Linked DNA regions of Aminobacter aminovorans. The protein of the gene in region 1 interacts with the protein of each later gene in a pairwise test. Links are inferred from orthologs where the notes say so. Each region holds a gene or a part of one and is shown in the gene's direction. Other genes may lie near its edges.

Region 1 (3,135 bases):
AGCCTTGTCGCGGGTCGCCGAAATCAGCTCCGAGACGATACGCAACGTCACATGTGCCTCACCGCCCTTCATCTCGGCCGAGACGATGTCGGCCTTGTCGATGCCGACGAAGGAGGACTGGATCTTCTCCGAACGGCCCTCGCGATCGGCGATGGCCGCGACGAAGCCGTCGAAGACTTCACGCGACAGGAGGTTCTTGAGCGTCTTGCGGTCACCGTCGGCATAGGCCATGACGATCATCTCGTAGGCCATCTTGGCGCCATCGACGAAGCCCTTGGGCTCGAAGGAAGCGTCGGCATCCTTGATGGCGCGCAGGCCCTTGTTCAGGTCGGTGCCCGGCTTGGCGAAAGCGTCGATCGCGACATAAGCATCGTCGGCAGCCTCGCCCGGAGCGCGCTTGCGCTGCGGCAGCGACACGACGTTCTCAGGCTTGCCATTGGCGTCCTGCGGCTTGCTGCGGGCTGCAGTGTAAGGATCGAAGGGGGGACGTTCGTTGCCAGTGCGGCGTCCAAGCACGTTACGCAGCTGAAAGAAGATCACGACCGCTGCGATCAGAAAGAAAATCGTGCCGAAATCGAAGAATTCCATATCTTCCGCCGATCCGTCCCTTGTTCGCGGCCGAAGCCAGCTTATGTGCCATTCGCCGGCGCCGCATCTGTGCCGCGCCCGTAGCCCTTGCATATAGAACGCATGCGCCAATCATTCAAATTAAAGGCGCAGCACCCTATCTAAAGATGTATGCACTATGCCTGTGACCGCATCTGGCTGTCACGTCAACTCAAACCGGACGGATCGACGCTCTTCATGCTGCCCCTCCTGCTCCTTGCCCTGCCTTTGCTCGAGATTGCCGGCTTTGTGGTGGTCGGCAGCGAAATCGGCGTGCTTGCGACAATCGGCCTGATCCTGCTCAGCGGCATCGTCGGGTCGATCCTGCTGCGCGTCCAGGGTTTCGGCGTCATGACCCGGATCCGCAAGGAAATGGATGCTGGCCGCGATCCTTCCAAGGAACTGGCCAATGGCGCGATGATCGTGCTGGCCGGCATCCTGCTTTTGATCCCGGGCTTCATCAGCGACATCATCGGCATCCTGCTGTTCCTGCCGCCGGTGCGGGCGCTGGCCTGGCGCTTTCTCAGCAAGCGGGTGCGCTTCAGCACCGACTTCGGCGGCTTTGCCCGCCGCGGCGGTCCGGCCGGTGGCAAAACCATCGACCTCGACGAGGATGACTTCACGCGCCAGCCTGACCCCAATTCGCCGTGGCGCTCGATCCGCGACGAGTAGTCGAAGGCTCCCCACGCCGGCAAAACCTTGTCTTGGCATGCCGAGCGTGCTAGCGAACCGCGGATTCCAATCCGGGCCGCTTCGCGGCCAAGCCAAGAGGACATGGGCTAATGGCCACGAATGAAGCGCCGGAAGGCGCCAACGGCAACGGTAATGCGCAGCAGCCCACGCTCAACGTGCTGGCGCAGTATGTGAAGGACCTTTCCTTCGAAAGCCCCGGCGCTCCGAATTCGCTGCGCGGCCGCGATAAGGCCCCTGGCATCAACATCAACGTCAACGTCAACGCCAACCCGATGACGGACAAGCAGTTCGACGTCAACCTGACGTTGAGCGCGAAGGCTGCCTTCGACAAGGATGTGCTGTTCAACGTCGAGCTGGTGTATGGCGGCGTGTTCCGCATCGACGGCTTCCCGCAGGAGCACATGCTGCCGCTGCTCTTCATCGAGTGCCCGCGCCTGCTGTTCCCGTTCGCTCGCCAGATCATTGCCGAAGCGACCCGCAACGGCGGCTTCCCGCCGCTTATGCTCGACCCGATCGATTTCGCCCAGATGTTCCAGCAGAAGATCGCCGAGGAACAGGCCGCTTCCAAGGTCAAGGTCAGCTAAGACTACGCCTTCAAGCGTTATCAATCGAAAGCCCGGCCTCTGCGCCGGGCTTTTTCGTTGGGGTCAGTTCTATTCGGCTGGTGAAAGCAGTTTGGCCCAAAGGGCCTTTTCACCAAGGCCGCCGACGAGCTTGTCGTGGGCGGCAAGTTCAGCCTCGGTCAGGCGCGGCGGCAACGGCTCGGGGCGTACGGCGACGACAATCTCGATCTGCCTCGTATTGCCGCCGCCATTGGCCGACGAGAAATTCTCCAGCACCAGCGCCGACTGCTTGCCGCCGATCAGTTCGATATAGACCTCGGCCAGAAGCTCGGAATCGAGCAAGGCACCGTGTTTGGTGCGGCGGCTGTTGTCGATACCATAGCGCCGGCATAACGCGTCGAGCGAGTTCGGGCCCATCGGATGCTTGCGGCGAGCAAGCGCCAGCGTGTCGATCAGGCGGTCGGGCTCGATCGCCGGCTGGTCGAGCCGGGCGAATTCGGCATTGATGAAGCCAATATCGAAAGTGCCGTTATGGGCGACAAGCTTGGCGCCATCGATGAACTCGATGAACTCGTCGATGATCTCGGGAAAAGTCGGCTTGCCCTCGAGGTCGGCGTTGGAGATGCCATGCACATCCTGCGCGTCCGGGTGAACCTGTCGCCCCTGCGGGTTGATGTATTTGTGGAAGGTGTTGCCGGTCGGAAAGCGATTGATCATCTCGATCGCGCCGATTTCGATCACGCGGTCCTCGCGGTTGTCGAGGCCTGTGGTTTCGGTGTCGAAAATGATCTCGCGCAAATGCTGATTCTCCTTGGCCGACAGCATGCCCTCCCGAGCAGCCGGCGAACAAGTGCGGCGATCAGCCTGCTTAGGGCTTACCCACCATCAATTGGGCAACGATGGCTTGAACTGCGGCCCGCGCCGGCTCCAGTCCATTGCCGGTGTCGACGATGTAGTCGGCAAGCTTGCGCTTTTCAGCGTCGGGAAGCTGCTTGGCGAGGATCGCCTCGAATTTCTGCTCGGTCATTCCCGGGCGCGCCAGAACGCGTTCGCGCTGGACATCGGCGGGCGCGGTGACAACCACGACCGCATCGACACGACCCCTGCCATTGGTCTCGAACAGAAGCGGGATGTCGAGGACGGCGATGGGCGCACCGGCTGCGCGGCTGCGCTCCAGAAAGGCGTTGGCGTCGGCACGAACGAGCGGATGGATGATGCTCTCAAGCTTCTTCAGCGCCGCGGTATCGCCCAGCACGTGGCGGGAAAGCTCGAT
Region 2 (3,615 bases), 830 kb from region 1 along the record:
CTTCGGTGACATTCTCGCCGTTGATCGTCGCCACGATCGCATTCGGATCGACGGCAGCGGCTGCGGGGGCAGCGGCCTGGGGTGCAGGTGCTGTTTCCTGTGCAACCAGCGGCAGCGACGACAGCGCCACAAGTCCGGCGGCAAGCCCGACGCGGGCAAGCGAGGCGCTACGGAACGAAAAAGACATCTAAACTCTCCGGTGGGGTGATGACCGCACTTCCAAATCAACCTGAATGTGGCGGAATTTGGCGTCTCCGGCAGGCTCGCTGCAACGTTGACATAAGTTGTGCCCCCTCTTATCTGTCCATCGTCTTCGCGTCCAGAAGGGTTTTTCCGGGCGCTTTTCGTGTTGAGTCTGCCACCTTACGTTCCCCGGCAGGTTCGGCCGGCGGACAGTCGGCTTCATTCGAATTGAAAGGACCACTTGATGGTCAGTCTCGGCGGTCTCGCCCGTAAGATTTTCGGTTCCTCCAACGACCGCCGCGTCAAGTCGACCCGGCCCCGGGTGGAAGCGATCAACGCTCTGGAAAATGAACTGCAGGCGCTGACCGACGACCAGCTTCGGGCGCGGACCGAGCAGTTCCGCCAGGAGATCGCCAACGGCGCCTCGCTCGACGATCTTTTGGTCCCGGCTTTCGCCACGGTGCGCGAAGGCGCCAAGCGCGCGCTCGGCATGCGTCCCTTCGACGTCCAGATGATCGGCGGCATGGTGCTGCACGGTCGCGGCATCGCCGAGATGCGCACCGGCGAAGGCAAGACGCTCGTCGCCACCCTGCCCGTCTACCTCAACGCTCTGACCGGCAAGGGCGTGCATGTCGTTACCGTCAACGACTACCTGGCCCGCCGCGACGCCGAATGGATGGGCCGTCTCTACAGGTTCCTAGGCCTGTCGGTCGGCATCATCGTGCACGGCCTGTCCGACGAAGAGCGCCGCGCGGCTTACGCCTGCGACATCACCTACGCCACCAACAACGAACTGGGCTTCGACTACCTGCGCGACAACATGAAGTACGAGCGCGCCCAGATGGTGCAGCGCGGTCACTTCTTTGCGATCGTCGACGAAGTCGACTCGATCCTGGTCGACGAGGCGCGCACGCCTCTGATCATTTCCGGTCCGCTCGAGGACCGTTCGGAAATGTACAACACTGTCGATGCCTTCATGCAGCAGATGGTTCCGTCCGACTACGAGGTCGACGAGAAGCAGAAGACCGCCATCTTCACCGAAGAGGGCACCGAGAAGATGGAGAACCTGCTGCGCGCGGCGGGGCTGCTCAAGGGCGAGTCGCTCTACGACATCGAAAACGTCGCGCTGGTCCACCACGTCAACAATGCGCTCAAGGCGCATCGCCTGTTCCAGAAAGACAAGGACTACATCGTCAAGGACAACGAAATCGTCATCATCGACGAGTTCACCGGCCGCATGATGCCGGGCCGCCGCTTCTCGGAAGGCTTGCATCAGGCGCTGGAAGCCAAGGAACACGTGGCGATCCAGCCCGAGAACCAGACGCTGGCCTCTGTCACTTTCCAGAACTACTTCCGTATGTATGAAAAGCTCGCCGGCATGACCGGTACGGCACTGACGGAAGCCGAAGAGTTCGGCAACATCTACAATCTCGACGTCACCGAGGTTCCGACCAACCTGCCCGTCAAGCGCATCGACGAGGACGACGAGGTCTACCGGACGGTCGAGGAGAAGTACAAGGCAATCGTCCGCGAGATCAAGGAAGCCAACGCCAAGGGCCAGCCGACGCTGGTTGGCACGACCTCGATCGAGAAATCCGAGCAGCTGGCAGAACGGCTGCGCAAGGATGGCTTCAAGAATTTCGAGGTGCTGAACGCCCGTCACCACGAGCGCGAAGCCTCGATCGTCGCCCAGGCCGGCAAGCCGGGCTCGATCACCATTGCCACCAATATGGCCGGCCGCGGCACCGACATCCAGCTCGGCGGCAACGCCGACATGCGTATTGCCGAGGAACTGGCCGACATGCCGGCCGGCCCTGAGCGCGACGCCAAGGAGAAGGCGATCCGCGAGGACGTCGCCCGTCTCAAGGAAAAGGCGCTGGCTGCCGGCGGCCTCTACGTGCTTGCCACCGAACGCCATGAAAGCCGCCGTATCGACAACCAGCTGCGTGGCCGCTCCGGCCGCCAGGGCGATCCGGGCCGCTCGAAGTTCTTCCTGTCGCTGCAGGACGACCTGATGCGCATCTTCGGTTCCGAGCGCATGGACGGCATGCTCCAGAAGCTGGGCCTCAAGGAAGACGAGGCGATCGTCCACCCCTGGATCAACAAGGCACTGGAAAAGGCGCAGAAAAAAGTCGAGGCGCGCAACTTCGACATCCGCAAGAACCTGCTCAAATATGACGACGTGTCGAACGACCAGCGCAAGGTGGTGTTCGAGCAGCGCATCGAGCTGATGGATGCGACCAGCCTGACCGATACCGTCGCCGAGATGCGCCATGACGTGATCGAGGATCTCGTCTCCAAGCACATTCCCGAAAACGCCTATGCCGAACAGTGGGATGTCGCAGGCCTCAAGGAAGGCGTGATCCAGTATCTCAACCTCGACCTGCCGATCGAAGAGTGGGCAAAGGAAGAGGGCATCGCCGAAGAGGAAGTGCGCGACCGCATCACCGCCGAAGCCGACAAGGCGGCTGCCGACCGCGCCGAGCGCTTCGGCCCCGAGGTGATGACCTATGTCGAGCGCTCCGTGGTGCTGCAGACCATCGACCATCTCTGGCGCGAGCATCTGGTCAATCTCGACCATTTGCGTTCGGTCGTCGGCTTCCGCGGCTACGCCCAGCGCGACCCGCTGAACGAGTACAAGGGCGAGGCCTTCGAGCTGTTCCAGGCAATGCTCGGCAACCTGCGCCAGGCAGTGACCGCGCAGTTGATGCGCGTCGAACTCGTGCGCCAGGCCGCCGACGCGCCGCCGCCGGAAGCACCCGAGATGCATGGCCACCACATTGACGGCACAACCGGCGAGGACGATTTCGGCGAAGGCTCCGTTGCCGTCCTGCAGGACAGCCGCGTGGTCGCCGCCGAGGATCGCGACCCTAACGACCAATCGACCTGGGGCCGCGTCGGCCGCAACGAAGCCTGCCCCTGCGGTTCGGGCAAGAAGTACAAGCACTGCCACGGCACCTTCGCCTGATAGGCAGATTGATCGGAGAATGAAAACGGCGGCCCAGTGGGCCGCCGTTTTGATTTGTGCTGTCAGCTACAGCAGCGTGCCGTGAAGTATCAGCAGAGCGATGCTGAAATAGATCACCAGTCCGGTGACATCGACGAGCGTCGCGACGAACGGCGCCGAGGCGGTTGCCGGGTCGAAACCGAGGCGCTTCAGGACAAACGGCAGCATCGAGCCGGTCATCGAGCCGAAGGTCACGATGCCGACGAGGGTCGCCCCAATGGTCAGCGCGACAAGGTGCCAGTACGGGCCGTAGTCGTAGAGGCCGAGCACCTGCCAGATGACGATGCGGACTATGCCGATGACACCCAGGATCGACCCCAGCGTGATGCCGGCCGGCAACTCGCGCAGCGCCACCTTCCACCAATCGCTCACGCGCACTTCGTGCAGCGCCAGTGCCCGGATCAGCAACGAGCTTGCCTGACTGC

The links.
Region 2: the proteins of secB (region 1) and secA interact in binary tests that used the Escherichia coli proteins (3 or more experiments, as listed by UniProt). The link is inferred for Aminobacter aminovorans from one-to-one orthologs.

Annotation. Positions count from the first base shown.
Region 1 is NZ_UFSM01000001.1:746,320-749,454, forward strand. The notes cover bases 316-3,135. They hold secB (protein-export chaperone SecB), read left to right. Parts: upstream 316-1,388; coding sequence 1,389-1,883; downstream 1,884-3,135. Other genes in these bases: DY201_RS03600 (Tim44/TimA family putative adaptor protein), read right to left, coding at 316-588; DY201_RS03605 (FxsA family protein), read left to right, coding at 805-1,278; dnaQ (DNA polymerase III subunit epsilon), read right to left, coding at 1,953-2,660; coaE (dephospho-CoA kinase), read right to left, coding at 2,731-3,135. Also shown: more of DY201_RS03600, read right to left, coding at 1-315. UniProt on the Escherichia coli protein: One of the proteins required for the normal export of some preproteins out of the cell cytoplasm. It is a molecular chaperone that binds to a subset of precursor proteins, maintaining them in a translocation-competent state.
Region 2 is NZ_UFSM01000001.1:1,578,739-1,582,353, reverse strand. Bases 52-3,351 are described here. They hold secA (preprotein translocase subunit SecA), read left to right. Parts: upstream 52-427; coding sequence 428-3,151; downstream 3,152-3,351. Other genes in these bases: mgtE (magnesium transporter), read right to left, coding at 3,218-3,351; DY201_RS07835 (peptidylprolyl isomerase), read right to left, coding at 52-187. Also shown: more of DY201_RS07835, read right to left, coding at 1-51; more of mgtE, read right to left, coding at 3,352-3,615. UniProt on the Escherichia coli protein: Required for protein export, interacts with the SecYEG preprotein conducting channel.